2 regions of the Delftia sp. WSY_7 genome follow, and region 2 is predicted to be linked to the other one. Evidence: predicted binding sites of a transcription regulator. Region 2 holds the regulator's gene; the other holds the start of a gene.
The links. Region 2 encodes NrdR, which represses ribonucleotide reductase genes. Its sites were predicted from a motif close to CACNANATNTNGTG; they were not measured.
Positions count from the first base shown of each region.

Region 1: the regulator NrdR is predicted to act here: its motif matches at 3,065-3,078, upstream of ACF8ME_RS18550 (ribonucleoside-diphosphate reductase subunit alpha).

Region 1 covers NZ_JBICLB010000034.1:829,260-841,311, forward strand. Annotated here, with positions in the region: gene ACF8ME_RS18550 (ribonucleoside-diphosphate reductase subunit alpha) at 20-2,938, opposite strand; gene ampD (1,6-anhydro-N-acetylmuramyl-L-alanine amidase AmpD) at 3,468-4,109, opposite strand; gene ACF8ME_RS18560 (sigma-54 dependent transcriptional regulator) at 4,096-5,610, opposite strand; gene ACF8ME_RS18565 (PAS domain-containing sensor histidine kinase) at 5,610-7,373, opposite strand; gene ACF8ME_RS18570 (PP0621 family protein) at 7,376-7,636, opposite strand; gene ACF8ME_RS18575 (inner membrane protein YpjD) at 7,633-8,448, opposite strand; gene ACF8ME_RS18580 (diguanylate cyclase) at 8,535-9,461, opposite strand; gene ACF8ME_RS18585 (response regulator) at 9,454-12,052, opposite strand, start outside.
Region 2 covers NZ_JBICLB010000035.1:377,120-389,171, forward strand. Annotated here, with positions in the region: gene ACF8ME_RS21450 (acetamidase/formamidase family protein) at 1-1,243, opposite strand, end outside; gene ACF8ME_RS21455 (acetamidase/formamidase family protein) at 1,404-2,879, shown strand; gene ACF8ME_RS21460 (alpha/beta fold hydrolase) at 2,928-3,737, opposite strand; gene ACF8ME_RS21465 (O-acetylhomoserine aminocarboxypropyltransferase) at 3,760-5,058, opposite strand; gene ACF8ME_RS21470 (CBS domain-containing protein) at 5,165-5,617, shown strand; gene ACF8ME_RS21475 (helix-turn-helix domain-containing protein) at 5,718-6,095, opposite strand; gene aroC (chorismate synthase) at 6,415-7,512, shown strand; gene nrdR (transcriptional regulator NrdR) at 7,579-8,034, opposite strand; gene glyA (serine hydroxymethyltransferase) at 8,057-9,304, opposite strand; ZMP/ZTP riboswitch at 9,339-9,514, opposite strand; gene ACF8ME_RS21495 (lytic transglycosylase domain-containing protein) at 9,652-10,572, opposite strand; gene ACF8ME_RS21500 (DUF748 domain-containing protein) at 11,340-12,052, shown strand, end outside.

The sequences.
Region 1 (12,052 bases), on a different contig from region 2:
AGGCCCCGCGCTGCGCGGCTTACTGGCAGGCTTCGCAGCCGGGATCGTCGATGGCGCAGAACTTGATGTCCGTCGCCGGGGCCTGGGCGCGTGCGGCGGCTGCCGCGGCTTCCAGGGCGCTGGAGGTGCTCACGGCAGCGGGCTGGGCGGCAGCCGTGGGCACTGCGTTGAGCACGCGGCTTTGCACCGTGGACTTCTCGATGTTGGTGGCGCTGGTGGTGCGCAGGTAGTAGGTGGTCTTCAGGCCACGCAGCCAGGCCAGCTTGTAGGTGTCGTCCAGCTTCTTGCCCGAGGCGCCGGCCATGTAGATGTTCAGGCTCTGGGCCTGGTCGATCCACTTCTGGCGGCGTGCAGCGGCCTCGACCAGCCAGGTGGGCTCGACCTCGAAGGCGGTGGCGTACAGGTTCTTGACGTCCTGGGGCACGCGGTCGATGGGGCGCAGCGAGCCGTCGAAATGCTTGAGGTCCATGACCATCACGTCGTCCCACAGGCCCAGGCGCTTCAGGTCGCGCACCAGGTACTGGTTGATGACGGTGAACTCGCCGGACAGGTTGGACTTGACCGACAGGTTGCCGAACGAAGGCTCGATGGAGGCATCGACGCCGACGATGTTGGAGATGGTCGCCGTGGGGGCGATGGCCACGCAGTTGGAGTTGCGCATGCCGTGCTGGCCGATCTTGGCGCGCAGCGCATCCCAGTCCAGGCGCGAGGAACGGTCCACTTCCACGTAGCCGCCGCGGGCCTTCTCCAGCAGGTTCAGCGTGTCCAGCGGCAGGATGCCCTGGTCCCACAGCGAGCCCTTGTAGCTGGAGTACTGGCCGCGTTCCCTGGCCAGTTCGGTGGAGGCCCAGTAGGCGTAGTAGCAGATGGCTTCCATCGACTGGTCGGCGAACTCGACGGCCGCGTCGCTGGCGTAGGCGATGCGCATTTCATAGAGCGCATCCTGGAAGCCCATCAGGCCCAGGCCCACGGGGCGATGGCGCAGGTTGGAGTCCTTGGCCTTCTGCACGGCGTAGTAGTTGATGTCGATCACGTTGTCCAGCATGCGCATGGCCGTGGTGATGGTCTTGCGCAGCTTGCCGTGGTCGATGGCGCCGTTGGTGATGTGGCGCGCCAGGTTGACCGAGCCCAGGTTGCAGACGGCGGTCTCGGTGTCGCTGGTGTTCAGCGTGATCTCGGTGCACAGGTTGGACGAGTGCACCACGCCGGCGTGCTGCTGGGGCGAGCGCACGTTGCAGGGGTCCTTGAAGGTGACCCAGGGGTGGCCGGTCTCGAACAGCATGGACAGCATCTTGCGCCACAGGTCCACGGCCGGGATGCGCTTGAACAGCTTGAGCTCGCCGGTGTCGGCCTTGGTTTCGTAGGCCGTGTAGGCGCGCTCGAAGGCTGCGCCGAAGAGGTCGTGCAGGTCGCCGACATCGGAGGGCGAGAACAGGGTCCACTGGCCCTTTTCCATGACGCGCTTCATGAACAGGTCGGGAATCCAGTTCGCCGTGTTCATGTCGTGCGTGCGGCGGCGGTCGTCACCCGTGTTCTTGCGCAGCTCGAGGAATTCCTCGATGTCCAGGTGCCAGGTCTCCAGGTACGTGCAGACGGCGCCCTTGCGCTTGCCGCCCTGGTTCACGGCCACGGCCGTGTCGTTGACCACCTTGAGGAAGGGCACCACGCCCTGCGACTCGCCGTTCGTGCCCTTGATGCGCGAACCCAGGGCGCGCACGCGCGTCCAGTCATTGCCCAGGCCGCCGGCGAACTTGGACAGCAGGGCGTTTTCCTTGATCGACTCATAGATGCCGTCCAGATCGTCGGGCACCGTGGTCAGGTAGCACGAAGACAGCTGCGAGCGCAGCGTGCCGCTGTTGAACAGCGTGGGCGTGCTGCTCATGAAGTCGAAGGAAGACAGCAGTTCGTAGAACTCGATGGCGCGCGCGTTGCGGTCCTCTTCCTGCAGCGCCAGGCCCATGGCCACGCGCATGAAGAAGGACTGGGGCAGCTCGATGCGCGTCTTGCGCACGTGCAGGAAGTAGCGGTCGTACAGGGTCTGCAGGCCCAGGTAGTCGAACTGCTGGTCGCGTTCGGCCTTGAGGGCGGCAGCCAGGCGGGGCAGGTCGTAGTTCAGCAGCTCGGGGTTGAGCAGCTCGTTGTCCACGCCCTTCTGGATGAAGCCGGGGAAGTAGGCGGCGTAGGCCGACTGGATGTCGGCAGGCTGCACGTCATGGCCCATGACCTCGCGCACGATGGTGTGCAGCAGCAGGCGGGCGGTGACGTAGGTGTAGTCGGGGTCCTTTTCGATCAGCGTGCGCGCGGCCAGGATGGAGGCCTTGAAGACTTCTTCGATCGGCACGCCGTCGTACAGGTTGCGCAGCGTCTCGGCAACGATGGGCGCGGCCTGGATGTCGGCATTGAGGTTGCGGCAGGAGGCCTCGATCAGGGCCAGCAGGCGGGCCTGGTCCAGAGGAACGCGCTGGCCGTTGTCGGTCACATGCAGCACGGGGGCGGGCGCGGCCGCAGCGGCGGCAGCGGCCTCGGCGGCCTTCTTCTGCTCGGCACGCTCCTGGTTGCGGCGGTCGCGGTACAGCACGTAGGCGCGCGCCACGTCGTGGTGGCCGCCGCGCATCAGGCCCAGCTCGACCTGGTCCTGCACGTCTTCAATATGGAAGGTGCCGCCGCCCGGACGCGAGCGCAGCAGGGCGCGCACCACGGCCTGGGTGAGCTCGTCCACGGTCTCGCGCACGCTGGCGGAGGCAGCGCCCTGGGCGCCGCGCACGGCCAGGAAGGCCTTGGTCAGCGCGACGGCGATCTTTTGCGGGGTGAAGGGCACCACGTCGCCGCTGCGGCGGATGATCTGGTAGCCGTCCTGCACGGACAGGTGATGGGCGGAGGAAGGATTGGCAGCATCACCGTGCGCAGCGGGAGCCAAAGAATTCAGTGCTTCTTGCATGAGTTTCCTCAACGGGTGTTTGTGGATAGAACGGACGCGGACCTGCACTGGGGGCAGGCTTGCTGGGAGATGGAATCGATGGCCGGATGTGCACACCGTTTTCACAGGGTGTGCACAGCTTGTGAACACTAGATATGGTGTCCGGCGTGCTCTCAGGCACTACCTGTAGTGTATCGCCGTCTCATGTACACGGGGTACTCACGGCCGGAAAACCGCTGTTTGCGCTGCGCCAAAACAGTGCCCAGCATGCAAGCCCATAGCAGCAGATCACCGCTGCGCGGTGGCTGGCGGGCGATGGCCTGTCGCAAGCCGCTACAGCCTTGCCGCTGCGCCGGTCGGACCGCCGAAAGCCCCATGAACAGTGGGGCTGCGACACATGCGTGAATTTGTAAAAAAAGATCAGGCCGGCCCGGCGTGCGCCTGCGCGCCACATGGGTTGCTTTCTGGATTGACAGCGCACTTTTCCTGGGCCTGTGGACAAGCCGGCCTGCGTGCAAGGCCTGGCGCAGTCCGGCAGGAGGGTGTGTGCTTACGTGGAGGGCTGGCCGGCGCGGGGCGGCAGCTGCCAGTTCGCCGTGGCCTGGTGACGGGACAGCAGCCCGCGCAGCCGGGGCCAGTCGAAGCCGGGGCCGGGATCGCGTTTGCGGCCGGGCGCAATGTGCTCATGGCCTGCGAGATGGGCGACGGGGTAGCGTGCGGCGATGGCTTCGCACAGGTTCTCCAGGGCCGCATATTGCGCCGGCTCGAACGGCAGTCCCTCCAGGCCCTCCAGCTCTATGCCGATGGAGTCGTCGTTGCAGCGGTCCTTGCCGCGCCAGCTGGAGGCGCCCGCATGCCAGGCGCGCGCGTCACAGTCCACAAATTGCCAGACCTCGCCCAGGCGCGTGACGAAGAAATGGGTCGACACCTCCAGGCCGCGTATGCCCTGGTAGTAAGGATGGGCGTCCCAGTCGAGCTGGTTGGTGAACAGTTGCTGGACCGCCCCCGTGCCGTACTCGCCGGGGGGCAGGCTGATGGAGTGCACGACGACCAGATCGACCAGGGCCTGGGCCGGGCGCTCGCCGAAGTTGGGCGAGGGCAGGTGGCGTGCCTGTTGCAGCCAGCCGCCTTGCCAGGTCCAGGCCGGGCCCATGGTCGTGGTGGCTGGTGCCTGCGGATCAGGCTTCGCCATGGCCGCCTCCGTCCGCCTCGGCGCTGGCGTCGCCGGGCAGGGCGATGTTCAGCCGGTCGATGCGGTAGCGGATCTGGCGCAGGCTCAGCCCCAGGCGCGCGGCCGTGGCCGTGCGGTTGAAGCCGTTTTCCTGCAGCGCCTGCACCAGGATGCCGCGCTCGCGCTCGTCCAGCCAGGCCTGCAGGTCGCGGGGCAGCTCCATGTCGGCAGGCTCCGGCGGCGGTGCGGCGCCGTCGTGCGCCTGGGTCTGCGTCGATGCGGGTGGAGCCGGCGGAGTGCCGCAGGGCAGCTGCATCTCGGGGTCTATGCGCAGCGGCCCTTCCTCGCCCAGCGTGATGGCGCGGTGCAGCAGGTTCTCCAGTTCACGCACATTGCCGGGCAGGGGCAGGCGGGCGATCTGCTCCAGGGAACGCTCGTCGATCTCGGGCATGGGCAGGCCCGACTCCTGCGACAGCCGTGCCAGCAATGCACGGCACAGCGCGGGCAGGTCCTCGCGGCGCTCGCGCAGCGGCGGAAGAAGTACTTCGATGACGTTGAGGCGGTAGTACAGGTCCTGGCGAAAACGTCCTGCCTGCACGTCGGCGGCCAGGTCGCGGTGGGTGGCGCTGACGATGCGCACGTCGGCCGCTTCCTCCTGCGCCGAGCCCAGGGGGCGCACGCGGCGTTCCTGGATGGCGCGCAACAGCTTGGCCTGCATGGGCAGCGGCAGGTCGCCGATTTCGTCGAGGAACAGGGTGCCGCCGCGTGCCGCCTGGAAATAGCCGTCGCGGTCCTGGGTGGCTCCGGTATAGGAGCCCTTGCGGGCGCCGAAGAACTCGGCCTCCAGCAGGTTTTCGGGAATGGCGCCGCAGTTCACGGCCACCATGGGGCCGTGGGCGCGCTGGCTGCAGGCGTGCAGGGCGCGCGCCACCAGCTCCTTGCCCGTGCCCGACTCGCCGTGCACCAGCACCGGCGCCATGCCGCGCGCCACCTTGGCAATGCGCTGCTTGACGGCCTGCATGGCGGGCGACTCCCCAACCATGGCGTCGAGCGCCCCGCCGCCGCTGAGCACGGGGCTTGCGGCCGACGCCGCCGAGGGGCTGCGCGCCGGCATCACGCCGGGGGGCGGCACGCCGCCCACGCCCTGGGCGGCCGAGGCCACGACCAGGCGGAACTGCTTGAGGTCCACGGGCTTGGTCAGATAGTCGAAGGCGCCCGAGCGCAGGGCTTCGACGGCATTTTCGGCCGAGCCGTAGGCGGTCATGACCACGCAGCGTTCTCGCCGCTGCTGGTTGCGCAGGTCCTGCAGCAGCTCCATTCCCATGCCGTCGGGCAGGCGCATGTCGGTGATGACCACGTCGAAGCGCTGGGTCTGCAGCTGTTCGCGCGCCTCGCCCACGCTGGCGGCGGTTTCCACGCGGTAGCCTTCGCGCAGCAGGGTCAGTTCATAGAGAGTGCGCAGATCCGGCTCGTCGTCCACGACAAGAATCGATGCGGCAGCGGGCAGGGAGTTCAAGGGCATCACACCACAATCTGGTCAAACAGGGAGGCCGGCAGAGCCGATGCGGCGCCGGCGCGGAACACGATGCTGAAGGCATTGCCCTCGACAGGGCCGTGCGGCGCAGGCCGCGACAGCCGCTGGTAGCTGATGCCTGCATCGTAGCGCTGGCACAGCTCGCGGCAGATGTACAGGCCCAGGCCGCTGGAGCGGCTTTCCGACGAGAAGAAGGGCTCGAACAGATGGCGCTGCACCGTGGGCTCCAGTGCGGCGCCGTCGCTCCAGACCTGCAGCCAGATCTGGCCTGCGGCCGGCGCGCCGGTCAGCACCTGCAGCGTATGCGGCTGCTGGGCGTTGCTGCGGTAGCGCTGGGCGTTGTCCAGCAGGTTCACCAGGATGCGGCGCAGGTGCTCGCCGTCGAACACCACGGTCCTTGCGCGCGCGTCCAGCAGCAGCTGGATGCTGCGCGCAGGCTGGCCCTGGGCCTGCCACTCCTGGCAGGCCTGGGCCACATGCTGGTCCAGGTCCAGCAGGCCGGCGTGGGCCTCGCCAATGTGCTGCTGGGCCCGCGCGATGTTGAGCACGTCCTCGACGGTGCGCGCCAGCCGCTCGGCGTTCTGGCCCACGATGCGGCACAGCTGCTGCTGGGCCGGGTTCTGCGCCAGATCTTCTGCCAGCAGGGCGTTGGCCTGGGTGATGGCGGCCAGCGGATTGCGGATCTCATGGGCCACGGCGGCGGACATGCGGCCCATGGAGGCCAGCTTTTCCGTGCGCAGCCGCGCCTCCAATTCGCGCAGGTCGTGCAGAAAGACCACGCACAGCTGCTGCAGCAGCGCGGGCTCGGCGGCATCGGTGGCGTCGGACGGGGTGGCGACCTCGGTCAGCCAGGTGCGCAGATGCAGTCCCGTCATGCCTTCCTGGCCGATGGACTGCAGATGGATGGCGGCCGATATCGGCAGGTTCTGGGCAAAGCTCTGGGCCACGGCATCCTGCAGCCGCTGCCAGCCGGCGTGCTCCTTGAGTGCGAAGGGCAGGGCATGCGCGTCGGCCAGTCCCAGCAGGTGCAGCGCGGCCGGGTTGGCCTGCTGCACGCGGAATTGGGGATCAACCACCAGCACGCCTTCGCCCAGGTGGCGGATCACCAGGGCATTGACCTGCTCCTGGGCCTGGGCCTTGCGGCTGCTGTGCTGTGCCAAGTGCCGCTCGCGCCGCACGCGGCGCGCCAGCTCGTGCGTCAGATAGGCCACGGCGAAATAGCCTGCGCAGGCAAAGCTGGCCTGGTAGTAGGCCTGGGTACTTTCTATGCGGCCCACCAGGTCCTGCCATGCGACCCAGCCCAGGGTCAGCAGCGTGACGCTGGCCGTGGTGGCCAGCGCCAGCGTCAGATTGCCCAGCACGGCCGAAATCAGGATGGGGATGGCCAGCAGGGCCGAGTAGTTGAGCGGGCCTGTCTGCAACACCTGCAGCAGGCAGATGGCCGCGATGTCCACGCCGATCACGGGCAGCCAGTGCACGCCGGCGCGGGCAGAGGGCGGCTGCTCGCGTGCGGTCAGCCGCACCAGCAGCGTCAGCCCCAGGTAGCCCAGGCAGACCAGCCAGACCAGGGGATTGCCGCCGGGCTGCACGCTGAGCAGCGCCAGCTGCAGCAGCAGCAGCGCAGTGGCGATGAGAACACGGCCCGTCAGAAATCCCTGCCACAGCCGGACGAAGGGGGCGTTGGCGTCGTGCGGCGACTGCGCCGTGGCCTCGTCGATGGTGGGCGGCGGGGAGCGGGCGGCGTCCTGCATGCTCAGCGCCGTTGCGCCAGGGCCCGGTGCTCGGCGCTGCAATAGCTGCGGCCTGCGGCCTCGATGGCTTCGCTGCGCGGCAGGTGCAGTCCGCAGTGCGCGCATTCGACCATGTCCTGTGGAGCCGCCAGCGGCGCGTTGGCCGGGTTGGCCGGGTTGCGCGGCGCAGCCGCCTGGCGCCGCTCACGGGCCTCGGTGCGGCGCTGGCCGCGCCAGACGCCGACGGCAATGACGATGACGATCAGGACCAGCAGGTACTTCATGCGGCGCGCTCCAGCAGCACTTCCATTACGAAGCGTGATCCCGCATAGGCCAGCAGCAGCAGCGCGGCGCCTGCGTAGAGCACGCGCACGGCGCTGCGGCCACGCCAGCCAAAGCGCGCACGGCCGATCAGCAGCACGGCAAAGGTCAGCCACGACAGCAGCGAGAACACCGACTTGTGGTTCCAGACCCAGGCCTTGCCGTAGAGCTGTTCGCCGAACAGCCAGCCTGCGGCCAGCGTGGCCGTGAGCAGCACAAAGCCTGCGGACACGAAGCGGAAGGTCAGGCGCTCCAGCGTGAGAAGGGGCAGGCCGCTGTCATGCCCGCCGCCGCCCAGCCGCATGTGCTGCTCGGCGCGTGTCATCAGCGAGGCATGGACCACGGCGGCGGCGAACAGTCCGTAGGAGGCAATGCCCAGCGCCAGGTGCAGCGGCAGCCAGGGCGAGGCGTTGACATGCAGGGGCGTTCCCGGAAACAGCGCGGCCAGGAGCACGGCGGCCGTGCCCAGCGCTGACAGCGCCAATTGCGCGCGCATCTTGGGGAACAACTGCTGTTCGACCCCATAGACGGTGAGCACCAGCCAGGCCGTCATGGACAGTGCTGGCGCGAACCCGAAGTGCGGCTGTTCCCCGAGCAGGCCCCAGGCCAGGGCCAGGGCGTGGAGCACCCAGGCCAGGCGCAATGCGGCGCGGGCGCCAGCATGGCTGATGCGTCGGGCACCGGCGGCCGGCACGGCATAGGCCACGGCTGCGGCAAGCGCCAGCATCCAGCCCAGGGGCGATGCGTTGGCGGAAATCAGGGGGACGGAGAGCATCTTTCTATGATAGCTGTGGCTTTCCTGCCGCCGGTTGTGCAGGCTCAGAATCCGGGCGCCGTGCCGTGGTTCGGAGCGCATTTTCTTCAGGGCTCGATGGCTGCCTCGGTGCGATTGCGCCCCAGGGCCTTGGCCTGGTAGAGCAGGCCGTCCACCTTCTGCAGCCAGGTTTCCAAAGGCGCGGCAGACGGCTGCCGCACGGTGAGTACGCCGCAACTGACGGTGAGCAGCGGCGCCGTGGGAGAGGCGGCGTGGGCGATGGACAGGCGCAGCACTTCCTGGCGGAAATTCTCGGCCATGACCTGGGCGTCGCTTTCGCCAGGGAGGATGAGCGCGAATTCCTCGCCGCCAAAGCGCGCTGCCAGGTCGTAGGGCCGGCGCGCATGGCGCTGCAGCGTGGCGGCCACTGCCTTGAGCGCCTCGTCCCCCTGCACATGGCCATAGCAGTCGTTGTATTGCTTGAAGTGGTCTATATCAATGAGAGCCAGGCCCACGGACTCGCCCGTGCGCAGGCTGCGGCGGTGGGAGCGCTCCAGCATGTCGTCGAAGTGGCGGCGGTTGGCCAGCCCTGTCAGTCCGTCCACCATGGCCAGGCGCTCCAGGGCCTGGCGCTGCAGGGCCAGGCGTATCTGGTTGCGCACGCGCACCTCGACCACGGCGGGACGTATGGGCTTGGAGACATAGTCGGCCGCGCCCAGGCGCAGGCCGTATTCCTCGGCCTGGGCATTGCTCTGGCCGGTGATGAAGATGACGGCGATATGGGCGGTGCGCTCCTGGGCGCGCAACGCACCCAGCACCTCGTAGCCGTTCATGCCGGGCATGGCCAGGTCCAGCAGGATCAGCTGCAGCCGGTGGGCTTCGCGCTGGGCGATCACCAGCGCACCCGGGCCGTCCTTGGCCAGCAGCACACGGTAGTGGGGGCTCAGCAGCTCGGCCAGCATGCTGCGGTTCAGCCGTTCGTCGTCAACGATGAGGACCGTGGGCAGTTCCGGCCCGGTCAAGGCTTCAAACATCTGCAGCTCCCTGTAGGACCGTCCGGTTCATGGCCATGCTCCGCGCCAGCTGTTCGAGCGCCTGCAGCGCCGCCTCGGTTTCCAGGGACTCGGTGCAGCGCTGGATGCGCTGCAGCACGGACGCATGGCGCCCGTCGACCAGGGGCCGCAGCCGATCCAGTTCGGCCATGGCGGCATAGTCGCTGTCGGCAATCTGCAGCCGCAGCCGAGCCAGGGTGGACGAGACTTCTTCCGCGGTCATCGGCTGCCGCTGCGGGGGGGGCGCGGCAGTGGTCACGGCGGTCACGGCGGCCGCGGACGCCACGGCCACTACGGCCGTCTGCCCGGACCGCCGGGCGATTTCCGCCAGCAGGCCCTGCAGTCCATCGGCCAGCGCCTGGACCAGGGATTGCAGATCGGCGCCGGGCCGGGCGTTGCCGCCATTGCCGTCGCCTGACAGGCAGGCTTGCGCACCGGTCTCGGCCATGGCCGACCATTGCTCCAGCAGGTCCGCGCCCAGGTAGCCCAGACTGCCCTTGAAGGTGTGCACCAGCGTTGCCACGGTGTCCCAATGGCCGCTGCGCACGGCATCGCGCAGCCGTTGCGGCGCATCGGCAAAGTCCTGGGCAAAGCCTTCGATGGCGTGGAGCATGCGCGGCGATTGGCCGGCAAGGCGTTGCCGCAGCCGTGCCGGATCCCAGGCCTGGGCAGGGCTTGACGGCGTCGGCTGCAAGGGCGCGGCCGGCGCAAGCGCTGCCGTTGGAGGAGGGCCCGCGCGCAGGCAGCGCTGCAGTGTCTCGTACAGCAGCACATCGTCAACGGGTTTGGTCAGATGGGCATTCATGCCTGCGGCCTCGATCCGGGCGCGCTCCTCGACATAGGCCTGCGCAGTCAGCGCGATCACCGGAAGATGCCGCAGCGCGCTGCGCGTGCGGATGGTGCGCGTGACACTGAGGCCGTCCATGCCGGGCATGTGCACGTCCATGAGCACGGCATCGAAAGGCTGGGTGTCCAGCAGCTGCAGCGCCTGCAGACCGTCCTGCGCAGTCTGTACCGATATGCCGGCCTGCTCCAGCAGCTCGGTGGCCACCTCGCGGTTGAGTACGTTGTCATCCACCACCAGCACCCTGCGCCCAGGCAGGCCCGGGTAGCGCTGCTGTGGCGAGGGGCCGGCCGCCGGGCTTTCCGGCGGGGGCGATTCGGGGTCCCGCAGTGCCTCCCGGATGCACGAGCGCAGTGCCGATGCGGTCAAGGGCTTGATCAGCAGGCCCCGCGGGCCCAACTGCGCGGCCTGCAGCTGCACTTCGTCGCGCCCGAAGGCCGTGACCATGAGCGCAGCCGGGGTCTTGGCCAGGTCCTGCTGCTCGCGCATGCGGCGTGCCAGGTCCAGCCCGTCCATGCCGGGCATGCGCCAGTCCAGCAGGGCCAGGCCGTAGGGGGATTCCTGGCGTGCGGCCTCTTGCAGCATGTGCAGCGCCTGCATGCCGTCCGCCGCCGTATCGCAGCGCATGCCCAGTTTGCGCACCATGGCGGCCAGGGCCTCGCGCGCGCTGGCGTTGTCATCGACGATGAGAACGCCGGTGCTGCCCAGGTTGTCGTGGCCGTCCAGCGGCGCATCCGTGGCAGGCCGGACCTTGGCCGTGAAGCGGAAGTTGCTGCCCTGGCCGGGCTGGCTGCAGACGCTGATCTCGCCGCCCATGAGCTGCACCAGCCTGTGGCAGATGGCCAGGCCCAGGCCGGTGCCGCCGTGGCGGCGCGTGGTCTGGATGTCGGCCTGGGTGAAAGGCTGGAACAGCCGTTCGGCCCGCGATGCATCCAGGCCTATGCCGGTGTCGCGCACGTTCACGCACAGGTGGTGCAGGGGCGCTGCCGTGGCGTGCGCGTCGGCCTCCACCGGCGCGCACGCCAGCGGCGGCTCCAGATGCAGGGAGATCACCACCTCGCCATGCTCGGTGAACTTGATGGCATTGCCGACCAGGTTGGTCAGCACCTGGCCCAGGCGCAGCGGGTCGCCGCGCAACCGGGGCGGCAGGTGCGGGTCCAGCGCATAGACCACTTCCAGCCCCTTTTCCTCTGCGCGCAGCGCCGTGGAGGCCGAGACGGTCTCCAGCACATCGTCAAGGGCGAAATCCACTTCCTCCAGCGCCAGCATGCCCGCCTCTATCTTGGAAAAGTCGAGGACGTCGTTGATCACGGCCAGCAGGGCGCTGGCCGAGCGCTCCACCTTCTCCAGGTAGCCGCGCTGGCGTGATGTCAGCGCGGTCTGCTGTACCAGGCGCGTCATGCCGATGACGGTGTTCATGGGGGTGCGGATTTCGTGGCTCATGATGGCCAGGAAATCCGACTTGGCCCGTTCGGCCGCTTCTGCGGCCTCCTTGGCCTGCTGCAGCGCCTGCTCGGCCTCGCGCTCGCGGGTGATGTCCAGCATGATGCCGTCCCAGACCATGCCCTCGTGGCTGCTCCGGGGGGCCGATCGGCAGCGCAGCCAGCGGATCTCTCCATCGGGCCTGATCACGCGGAAGCGGCAGTCGAAGACCCGCAGCGTATCGACCGAGCACTGCAGCATCTGCTGGTAGTGCGGCAGGTCCTCGGGATGGATGGCATTCAGGTAG
Region 2 (12,052 bases):
AGCGCACCGAAAGCACTGGCTTGAGTGAACGGCTCAGGTAGCCCCAGTGCACGGTCTTGTCGGAGACCGGAAGGTAGTAGTGCTGGGGCGACGCACCACCATTGTCTGCGTGCGCCGAGCGCTTGGGCACAAGGGCCAGCGCCTGGGCGTAGCGTGCATGGTCGCGCAGCAGGGCCTGGAACGGGCTGTGTGCCAGGCGCGCTGCGGCCGGTTCTGCACCCTGCGCAGCGCTCTCTGCGGGCGAGGGGCGTCCGCGCTGGCCGGGCGGCGCATCCTGCACGCGCGCCGGACTGGCGCGATAGGCCTTGGGGGACAGTCCATAGCGGGCCGTGAAGGCACGGCTGAAGTTGGCGGCATCGCCAAAGCCCCAGCGAAAGCACAGCTCGGCGATGGAGAAATGCTGCAGCGAGCGGTTGCTCAGGTCCATGCGGCAGCGCTCCAGCCGGCGTTCGCGCAGGTAGGTGCTGAAGCTGGTGGCCGCTCCCTTGAACAGCTTTTGCAGATAGCGCGTGGACAGCCCCTCGGCTTCGGCGATGGCATCGAGGGACAGCTCGGCATCGCCCAGCCGGGTTTCGATGGCGCGGCAGATGCGGCGCAGATGGCCAAGCTGCACGGCGCTGGGCGGCTCGGTCGCCTCGGCCTGCTCCTGGTCGGGATTGCCGGCGCGCGGTGTCAGGCAGGTGACCAGCATGTCGGTGAGCGTGGCCTCCACCGACAGCAGATCGTCCTGTGCCAGTGTGTCGATCTGCTCTGCCAGTGAGGCCGCCATCGCCATGCACATGGCGCCCACACCGCCTGTCCCGCCGATGTGCCTGGCCTCGGGCGGGCACGAGCGCAGAAGGCGCAGCAGAAAGCTCGAGGACTCCAGCCGCGCAAGCAGCAGGCGGCCGTCGCCGGGCAACTGCAGCTGCCAGTCCCGGTCTGACTCCAGCAGCAGCGCGGAGCCGGCCTTGAGCGGGAACGCGGCGTCCTCGACCACCGCATCGGCGCTGCCTTGCAGCAAGGCGCACAGCAGCAGGCCCGGGCCGCGCAGCCGCTTGGCCACGGCCCGCAGCGTCAGTGGCGAGGTGGCCAGCGTAATGAATACCGATCCCAGTGGCGAGCTGCGCAGCGCCAGGTGGGTGGCCGGCGGCGTGGGCGCTTCGCCATGGATGTCTGCCCTGGACAGCGCCTCATTGAGCGCAGCCTGCCGCAAGGCATCGGGAAATGCGTGGGTGGAAAAGCGTCTTGGATCGTCGTGCATCAGGGGCGAACTATGAACTGCCGCGTACTGCCTGTCCAAGCCCGGCGCACCGGATGGCAGCCGCGACAAGTTTTTGTGCGCGCAGGAACAACCGGCCTGGACATGCTCGCCTGGACACTGGCGCTGCCGGCACCGATCCACAACAGCAGGAGTATTTTCGATGACCATTCCCCACCAAGAACATATCTGCGGCCCGGGCTGCCAGCACGGTGCTTCGCCAGCCGATGAGACGCTGATCCGCGAGGAATTCCAGGTTGCACGCCGTTCCTTCCTGCGCGACGCCATGGTGGTCGGTGGCGGCGCGGTCTCGGCCGGCGCCATCAGCGGTGCAATGGCACCGTCCCGGGCCTTTGCCCAGGGTGCGCCTGGCGCCCGGGCTGGCCAGGGCATGGCCAGCCACTACTACATTCCCGCCTCTGCCAGCACCGTGCTCTGGGGCTACTTCAGCAGATCGGCCAAGCCGGTGGTCGAAGTCGAATCGGGTGACTACGTGACCATGGAGACGCTGACCCACCATGCCAATGACGATGCCGAACGCATGGTCCGGGGCGACCCTGGCGCCGAGAGCGTGTTCCACTGGGACAGCCAGCGCAAGAACGTCGATCGCCGGGGCGCCGGTCCCATGGATGCCAAGAACGGCGCAGGTGGAGGCCAGGGCGTGCACATCTGCACGGGACCGGTACGCATCAAGGGCGCCCAGCCCGGCGATGTGCTGGAAGTACGCATCATTGATGTGGTGCCGCGCCCCTCGGGCAACCCGCAGTTCAAGGGCCGGACCTTCGGCAGCAATGCGGCGGCGAACTGGGGCTTTCACTATGGCGACACGCTTACCGAGCCCCGAAAGCGCGAGGTGGTCACCATCTACGAGGTGGATGCGACCGGCGAGCGCAACTGGGCCCGCGCCGTCTACAACTACCGCTGGACGCCGCAGACCGACCCCTTCGGCGTGGTCCACCCGACCATCGACTATCCGGGCGTGCCCGTGGACCACCGCACGATCAGCAAGAACGAAAACGTGCTGCGCAATATCCGCGTTCCCGTGCGCCCGCATTTCGGCACCATCGGCGTGGCGCCGGCCGAGGTGGAGATGGCCAGCTCCATTCCGCCCAACCACACGGGCGGCAACATCGACAACTGGCGCATCGGCAAGGGGGCGACCATGTATTTCCCCGTGGCCGTGCCAGGGGCCAACTTCACCGTGGGCGATCCGCATGCCTCGCAGGGGGACTCCGAGCTGTGCGGCACGGCCATCGAGTGCTCGCTGACCGGCACCTTCCAGTTGATCCTGCACAAGAAGGCGGACCTGCCTGGAACGCCGCTGGCCGAGCTGGCCTATCCGCTGCTCGAAACCCAGGACGAATGGCTGCTGCACGGCTTCAGCTACGCCAACTACCTGGCGGAGCTGGGGCCGGATGCGCAAAACCAGATCTTCAAGAAGTCTTCCGTGGACCTGGCTCTGCGCGACGCCTATCACAAGATGCGCCACTTCCTCATGACCACCCAGGGGCTGGGAGAGGACGAGGCCATCTCGCTGATGTCGATCGCCGTGGACTTCGGCATCACCCAGGTGGTGGATGGCAACTGGGGCGTGCACGCGCTCGTGAAAAAGAGCATCTTCCCCGCGCGCGGGGCGTGAGTGCGTGAGTGAGTGCGTGCCTGCCCTGCGGGCAGGACCCGGCCGGTCTCAGCGCGCCAGGAAATCCCGGATGGCGAACAGCGTCTGGTCGGGCGCCTCGGTCATCTGGTTGTGGCCGCTGGGCAGGTGCACGATGCTGACCTGGCGCTGCGCGCCCCGGGCCGCCTCGATCAGGCCCTTGGCGGCCTTGGGCGGCGTCATCTGGTCCTGCTCGCCCAGGGCGAACAGGACCGGGCATTGCAGCGCCGCCATGGCCGCCTCGCCGCCCGCGTAGCTGTCGCAGGCCTTGAAGCCGGCGTGCAGCAGGTTGGTGCGGTCATTGCTGGCCAGCACGCGCCGGCCCAGCGCCATGCCGGCGCCAAACACCCAGCTGCCTGCGCCGCTGGGTGGCGCCAGCGTGGCGCGCGAGAACACATTGACCATGCGGATGGCCTGCTCTGGCGTGCTCAGTGCGGAGTCCAGCAGGGCGGGCGAGACCTTCATCGGATAGGCCGTGCCCACCAGCACCAGGTGGCTGACGCGCGCGCCCAGCCGCGCGGCCGCTTCCATGGCGATCAGGCTGCCCCAGCTGTGGCCTACCAGCGCGGCCTTCTCGATGCCTGCCGCATCCATGAGCTGGCCGATGAAATCCGCCGCCGCCTCCACGCTGGCCGGCGCATCGCCTGCGCTGCGGCAGTGGCCCGGCAGGTCTATGGCCAGCACGTTCCAGCCGTGGTTGGCCAGGTAACGGCTTTGCAGTGCCCAGACGCTGTGGTCGCACAGCACGCCGTGGATGAGGATGGCCGTCGGCTGTGCGGGATGGAAGGCCTTGCCGCCGGTATAGGCGTAGATGGCGTGGCCGTGAACATCGATCTTCATTGTTGGTGTCTCCCTTGCCGATTCACGCGGCCTTCTCGGCCGCCTTGAGGGCGCGCTTGAGGTCGTCGATCAGGTCGTCTGCGTCTTCCAGCCCGATGGACAGGCGGATCGTGCCCTGGCCGATGCCGGCCTGGGCCAGCGCCTCGTCGCTCATGCGGAAGTGCGTGGTGCTGGCAGGGTGGATGACCAGGCTGCGGCAGTCGCCCACGTTGGCCAGGTGGCTGAAGACCTTGAGCGTCTCGATGAACTTGCGGCCCTGGTTGCGGTTGCCCTTGATGTCGAAGCTGAACACCGAGCCTGCGCCGCGCGGCAGCAGCTTCTTGGCGAGCTGGTGCGAGGGATGGGTATCGAGCAGCGGGTGGCCCACGCGGCCCACCAGCGGATGGCTGGCCAGGAATTGCACCACCTTCTCGGTGTTGCGGATATGGCGCTCCATGCGCAGCGGCAGCGTCTCTATGCCCTGCAGGATCAGCCAGGCCGTGTGCGGGCTCATGCAGGCGCCGAAGTCGCGCAGGCCTTCGCGGCGTGCGCGCAGAAGGAAGGCGCCAGTGCTGCTTTCCTCGCTGAACACCATGTTGTGGAAGCCGTCGTAGGGCTCGGTCAGCTCCGGGAAGCGTCCCGACTTTTCCCAGTCGAAGCTGCCGCCATCCACCACGATGCCCCCGACCACGGTGCCGTGGCCCGACAGGAACTTGGTGGCCGAGTGGTAGACGATGTCCGCGCCATGCTCCAACGGCTTCATCAGCCAGGGCGAGGTCAGCGTGGAGTCCACCAGCAGCGGCACGCCGGCCTCATGCGCGATGGCGCTGATGGTGGGAATGTCGAGCACGTCCAGGCCCGGGTTGCCCACGGTCTCGCCGAAGAACAGCTTGGTATTGGGCCGCACGGCGGCGCGCCAGCCGTCGATGTCGCCGGGCTTGACGAAGGTGGTCTCTATGCCGAAGCGCGCCAGCGTGTAGTGCAGCAGGTTCTGCGAGCCGCCGTACAGCGCCGTGCTGGCCACGATGTGGCTGCCCGCGCCCATGAGCGTGGCCACCGACAGGTGCAGCGCCGCCTGGCCGCTGGCTACGGCGATGGCGCCCACGCCGCCTTCCAGGGCCGAGACGCGCTGCTCCAGCACAGCATTCGTGGGATTGGAGATGCGGCTGTAGACGTGGCCTGGGCGCTCCAGGTTGAACAGCGAGGCCGCATGGTCGCTGGACTCGAACACGAACGAGGTCGTGAGGTGGATGGGCGTCGCGCGCGCACCGGTGGCGGGGTCGGGCTGTGCGCCCGCGTGCAGCGCCAGAGTGTCAAAGCCGGGATCCGAGTAGCCGGGCATTCCTGTCTCCATGGTTGTCAAGGCAAGCGGGCATTGTGGGCTATATTTCCCGACAGACATGGGCTTGCCGCAACCACGGCGACACAGACAATCTTGGAGATACGGCATGAAAGTAAGTGACATCCTGCGCGTCAAGGGCAACACCCTCTACACGGTGTCGCCGGACGAAAGCCTGGCCAGCGCGGTGCAGGTGATGTCCGAGCGCGATATCGGCTCCCTCGTGGTCATGGAGCACGGCGACGTGGTCGGCATGCTGACCTTCCGCGAAGTGATCCAGGGCTTTGTCAAGCACGGCGGCGTGGGCGAGACGCTGGTGCGCTCGGCCATGGACGACGCTCCCATGACCTGCACCATGGAAACCGACATGGATGAGGTGCGCCGCATGATGCTGGACCGCCATGCGCGCTACATGCCGGTGATGGACAAGCGCATGCTGATGGGCGTGATCAGCCTGTACGACGTGGCCAAGGCCGTGGTGGACAGCCAGAACTTCGAGAACCGCATGCTCAAGGCCTATATCCGCGACTGGCCCGAAGGCGAGCGCCAGGGCGCGGACTGATCATCCGGTCGCGGCAAGACCGTCCCTGCCCATGCAGCAAGGCCTGCGACCGCAGAACGCGGCGCAGGCCTTGGCTTTTTACGGGCGGGCGCAAGCCCGCTCAATGCACGCTGCTGCGCCGGGGCTTGAGCAAGGCGCTGGGCGGCACGGCATAGGCCTGCCTGAAGACGCGGCTGAAGTGCGAGAAGCTGGTGAAGCCGCAGGCCATCGCCACATCGGTCACGCGCCGCGCATTGTCGGCCTGCAGCAGCAGGTGGGCCTGGGCCAGGCGCTCGTTCCAGAGCCAGCGGCTGGGAGTCAGTCCCTCGGTGGCGAACAGGCGCGCCAGGCTGCGCAGCGACATGCCCAGGCCCTGGGCCACCTGCAGCGGCTTGAGCTCGGGGTCATCCAGCCGGGCCCGCATGTACTGCTTGGCCTGGGCAAGCCGGTTGCGGGTTCTGAAATCATCGGGCCTGGCTGAGACCAGCAGCATGGTCATCAGGGTGGGGTGAAGATTCTGGTCACCGGCATCCTGTTGAAGGATGGGTGAGGGCGGTGGAGTGCTGCTCGCAGGATCGCTGCGATCCTGGCGTTGCGTTGAGCCGGAAGAGGTCTGCATTTCACGAATCTCCCGCAAGTTGCGGCTGGTGCCTGAGGGATGGTCCGCAGGCGGTTGAAGAACAATGTTCTGCAATTCTAGCTATCAATATTTGTAATTTGATAGTTTTATTGTTTCTTTGCAGGAGATGGCAGCCTGCGCAATGCACCGCTGCAGCGGGAGCGGCGCCTGGGGGCGACCCGGGCATAATCATCGGCCTATGAGCGGCAACACCTTCGGAACCCTATTCACTGTCACCAACTTCGGCGAATCGCATGGCCCGGCCATCGGCTGCGTCATCGACGGTTGCCCGCCTGGCATGGCACTGAGCGAGGCGGACATCCAGCACGACCTGGACCGCCGCCGCCCCGGCACCAGCAAGTTCGTGACGCAGCGCAACGAGCCGGACGCGGTGGAAATCCTCTCGGGTGTCTACGAAGGCCGTACCACGGGCACGCCGATCGCTTTGCTGATCCGCAATACCGACCAGCGCAGCAAGGACTACTCCAACATTGCGCAAAGCTTTCGTCCCGGCCATGCCGACTACGCCTACTTCCAGAAGTACGGCATCCGTGATCCGCGCGGCGGCGGCCGCTCCTCCGCACGGCTGACGGCGCCCACGGTGGCGGCCGGCGCCGTGGCCAAGAAGTGGCTCAAGGAAAAATTCGGCACCGAGTTCCGCGCCTGCATGACCCAGGTGGGCGAGCTGTCGCTGCCCTTCGAGAGCTGGGAGCATGTGCGCAACAATCCCTTCTTTGCGCCGGTGGCCGATGTGTCCCGCTACGAGGAATACATGGATGCGCTGCGCAAGTCGGGCGACTCCTGCGGCGCCGCGCTGCGCGTGCAGGCCAGTGGCATGCCGGTGGGCCTGGGCCAGCCGCTGTATGACCGCCTCGATGCCGACGTCGCCTACGCCATGATGGGACTGAACGCCGTCAAGGCCGTGGAGATCGGCGCGGGCTTCGACAGCGTGGTCCAGCGCGGCACCACGCACGGCGACTCGCTGAGCCCCGAGGGCTTTCGCAGCAACAACGCCGGTGGCATCGTGGGCGGCATCAGCACGGGCCAGGATCTGGAGGTGCGCATCGCCATCAAGCCCACCAGCTCCATCATCACGCCGCGCGAGTCCATCGACACCCAGGGCCAGAGCACCGAAGTCATCACCAAGGGTCGCCATGACCCCTGCGTGGGCATCCGCGCCGCGCCCATCGCCGAAGCGTTGTTGGCCCTGGTGGTGATGGACCACGCCCTGCGCCACCGCGCCCAGTGCGGCGACGTCGATTCAGGCCTGGCGCCGATTCCTGCCGCGGCGCCCTGAAAGCGCTGCCAGGACGCCAAAGAGAAAGCCGCCCAAGGGCGGCTTTCTTGTGTCCTGCCGGCCTGATCAGCCAGGATTGCGGACTTCATCCATGACGTTCTTGAAGTCGTCCACGTCCTCGAAGCTGCGGTAGACGCTGGCGTAGCGGATGTAGCCGACCTTGTCGAGCAGCTTGAGCTCGCGCATCACCATCTCGCCCAGGCGGCTGGAGAGCACTTCGCGCTCGCCCAGGTTGCGCAGCCGTTCCTCGATGCGCTCGATGGCGGCATCGATCTGCTCCGTGCTCACGGGACGCTTGCGCAGCGCAATCTTGAACGAACCCAGCAGCTTGGCGCGCTCGTACTCGATGCGCCGCCCGTCCTTCTTGACGATGGCGGGGAAGCTGACCTCGGGCCGCTCATAGGTGGTGAAGCGCTTGTCGCAGCCGCCGCATTGGCGGCGGCGGCGGATGAAGCCCCCATCCTCGGCCTCACGGGTCTCCACGACCTGGGTGTCCGGGTGGCTGCAGAACGGGCACTTCATGGCAGGCCTCTATGCGCTCAAATCAGGCGCCGTAGACCGGGAAGCGGGCCGTCAGCTCGGCCACCTGGGCGCGCACGCGGGCCAGGTTGGCTTCGTCGCTGGGGTTCTCCAGCACGTCGGCCAGCAGGTTGGCCGTCAGGCGGGCTTCCTCTTCCTTGAAGCCGCGCGTGGTCATGGCGGGCGTGCCCACGCGGATGCCGCTGGTCACCATCGGTTTTTCGGGATCGTTGGGGATGGAGTTCTTGTTGATCGTCATGTGGGCGGCACCCAGCGCGGCTTCGGCCGCCTTGCCGGTGATGCCCTTGGCGCGCAGGTCCACCAGCATGACGTGGCTTTCCGTGCGGCCGGAGACGATGCGCAGGCCGCGGGCCGTCAGCGTTTCGGCGACGACCTTGGCATTCTTCACGACCTGCTCCTGGTAGGCCTTGAACTCGGGAGACAGTGCTTCCTTGAAGGCCACGGCCTTGCCGGCGATGACGTGCATCAGCGGGCCGCCTTGCAGGCCGGGGAAGATGGCGCTGTTGATGGCCTTCTCATGCTGGGCCTTCATCAGGATCACGCCGCCGCGCGGGCCGCGCAGGCTCTTGTGCGTGGTGGTGGTGACCACGTCGGCGTGGGGCACGGGGTTGGGGTACACGCCCGCGGCGATCAGGCCGGCGTAGTGGGCCATGTCCACCCAGAAGATGGCGCCGACTTCCTTTGCGATCTTGGCGAAGCGCTCGAAGTCGATGGCCAGGGCGTAGGCCGATGCGCCGGCCACGATGATGCGGGGCTTGTGCTCGCGCGCCAGCGCTTCCATCTTGTCGTAGTCGATGGCTTCTTCGGCGTTCAGGCCGTAGGAGACCACGTTGAACCACTTGCCCGACATGTTCAGCGGCATGCCGTGCGTCAGGTGGCCGCCTTCGGCCAGGCTCATGCCCATGATGGTGTCGCCGGGCTTGGCAAAGGCCATCAGCACGGCCTGGTTGGCCTGGGAGCCGGAGTTGGGCTGAACGTTGGCGGCCTCGGCGCCGAACAGCTTCTTGACGCGGTCGATGGCAAGCTGCTCGACCACATCGACGTTTTCGCAGCCGCCGTAGTAGCGCTTGCCTGGATAGCCTTCTGCGTACTTGTTGGTGAGCTGGGAGCCCTGGGCTTCCATCACGGCGGGCGAGCAGTAGTTCTCGCTGGCGATCAGCTCGATATGTTCTTGTTGACGCAGGTTCTCGGCCTGGATGGCGGCAAAGACTTCGGCGTCGACCTTCTCGACGGTATTGGTGCGTTGAAACATGGCAGTCCTGTGAACTTGAAATTCCCTTGAGGCCAAGGGCTGCCCAGGCGAACGGCGGAACACTCCAGATCCCGCGTGCGCATGGAGGCTGGGCGGTACGCTCCCCGGTGGTTCACAGAAGGTGGTTCTTTTCAGGCCTTCTGCTGGTTTCCACGTCAGCGGCAGCGGTGCGTGAAGCGGCTGCGCCTATCGCCAGTTGCGTACCCCGCTAGTGTAGCTGAGCTGATGGAGCCGAAGACAGGCGAGGGGCGTTGGCGAAGCCGCCTGCCTGGCAGATCAGCGGGTGCAGGCAGGCATGAAAAAAGCTGGCCTTAGCCAGCTTCGTGCGCCATGTCGGTGGTTCCCGGTTACAGCGCCGGCTCCTGTGTCTGCAGGGCCACCTGTTCGGTGCGCGCGGACATGCTGCTCGAGCTGACCGGCACTGCCGGGGTGCCAGCGGACGCAGCCGAGGCCGCAGGTCCGGCTGCCTCGGCCGTGGATGTGGCCGGCTTGGTGGCTGCGATCTGGACGGCCTGCTTGGGCTGCTCGATCTTGGCGGTCATCAGCGGCACGGCACGCAGGCCGGCGGCCATGCGCAGGCGCTGGTGCTCGGCCAGCACCTTGGCGGCATAGCCGCCGTCGGTGGGCAGGTTGGCCGCGCCCACGTAGTAGCGCAGTCCACCTTCGATGGAGCCGGCGCGCTCAATGCACTCCTTGAGCACGCGCACGCCCACGCGCAGATTGCTGACGGGGTCGAACGCGGCGTTCTGGCCGCCGAAGTTCTCGTACTTGTCGGTATGCACCGTGGTCATCACCTGCATCAGGCCCTGCGCGCCGACAGCACTTTGCGCGAACGGATTGAAGCTGGACTCGATGGCCATGATGGCCAGGATCAGCGTCGGGTCCAGGCGGTTGACCTTGCCCAGGTCGTAGGCCTCGCTGACCAGTGCCGCGATGGGCTCGGGCGCCACGCGGTACTTCTTGCTGAGCCAGAAGGCCACGGCCGCCTGATCCTTGGGCAGGTTCTTCGGGTTGGTCGCCGTCGCGCGGTCGCTGGCGGCGAGTTCGACGGGCGCACCCAGCTCTGCCATCTGGCGAGCGGTCAGCCAGGAGCGCAGCTGGCTCTCTCCGGCATCGCGCAGGTCGGGACGGGCGAACAAGGTAATGGCCAGGAAGGCCACAGCCAGGCCCAGAAGGGCGAAGCTGTTGTGGATGATGGCAAGAAAACCGTTGGCCACATCGATGGCGAACGTTCGCGCGGCGGCGAAAAATTTTCCTGACGCTGGCATAGCTTTTTCCTTTCTAGGGGCACCAACCCGAAACGGCCTTCGCCGAAGCGAAGGCCGGTGAGGCTGACACCCTGGATTGGGTGCTGCGGATCCGGGAGGCTGGCGCTTGGTGCACCATTGCGTTGTAGGCCTGCGGGATCTGCTCAGTCGTGAGGCAGCAGAAACAAAAAACGCTCTATTCGAGCGCTGGCGGATTCTAGGAGTTCACCAAATACACGGTCAACACTATGAAGTGCGTTTGTTAGATCGATGAATAATAACAAACCATGGATGCAAACACAGTTTCTGAGTGTTTGAGAGCAGGTTGCGTGCTACCGATGTGGGGCGCTTGCGGCGGTTGTACAGGGCTTCATGAAATTGCAATGAAATGCAAAAGCACTGGCAGGCCTGGCCTGCGTCCTTCTATATTGGAGGCGACTGCTCCTGCAGTCGTCTCGCCAAGGTGGAAGACGGGTAAAAGTGGTGTTCGATGGTTCGGGCACAGTCGTTCAAGTCTTCTTCCGCGGCCTTCCTGGAAGCAATCTCTTGCTTCCGAGCAGCAAGGACCATCCTCTCCTTGACTGCGGAAAACGGCCAGGACTTGTGCCTGCCGTAAAGCCCGGAAGCCGGTTCAAGGCTTCCGGGCTTTGTCGTTCCAGGGTGACTGCAACGTCAAGAAATGTGCGGTGATGCGGGTTGAGGTCTTGCTGCCAGCCCAATTTCTGATGCAATGCAGCCACCGCTGCGTCCTCTGTCCAGGATGGCGCCGTACTAGTTATTAGAGCCCCATGCAATTTCTCTTCAAGCACCGCTGGCTGCGCAGGCTGGCCATCGCCTTTGCAGCGTTTCTTTTGCTGTGGCTGCTGCTGTGGGCGCTGGTGCCCGTTGTCGCCAAAAGCCAGCTGGAAAAGCAGGCATCGGCCAAGCTGGGTCGCCAGGTCCATGTGGGGGCAGTGGAGTTCCGGCCCTGGTCGCTGGAGCTGACCCTGCGTGATCTGCGCATTGCCAAAAGCCAGCCGGCGGGCGCAGGGCAGGCAGAACCCGCGCCGTCGTCGCCACAGCTGCAGGTCGACCGCATCTATGTGAATGCCAGTATCCAGTCCCTCTTCAGGCTGGCGCCTGTCCTGGATGCCATCGAGGTCGATGCGCCGGTGCTGCGCCTCACGCAGCAGAGCCTGGGGCACTTCGATGTGGATGATGTGCTGGCCCGGCTGGCCGAGCCCAGCGATACGCCGCCGGCCAAGCCCTTGGGCTTTGCGCTGTACAACATTGCGCTGCGCGACGGCCGCGTGCAATTGCAGGACGCTGTCCAGCAGCGTGAGCACATGCTGGATCAGCTGCAGCTGAAGCTGCCGTTCATCAGCAATCTGGAGTCCAAGCGCGAGATCAAGGTGCTGCCGCACCTGTCCTTCGCGCTCAACGGCAGCCGCTTTGAATCCAGTGCCCAGAGCACGCCTTTCACCGACCAGCGCCAGACGGCCGTCGATCTGAGCTGGCAGGG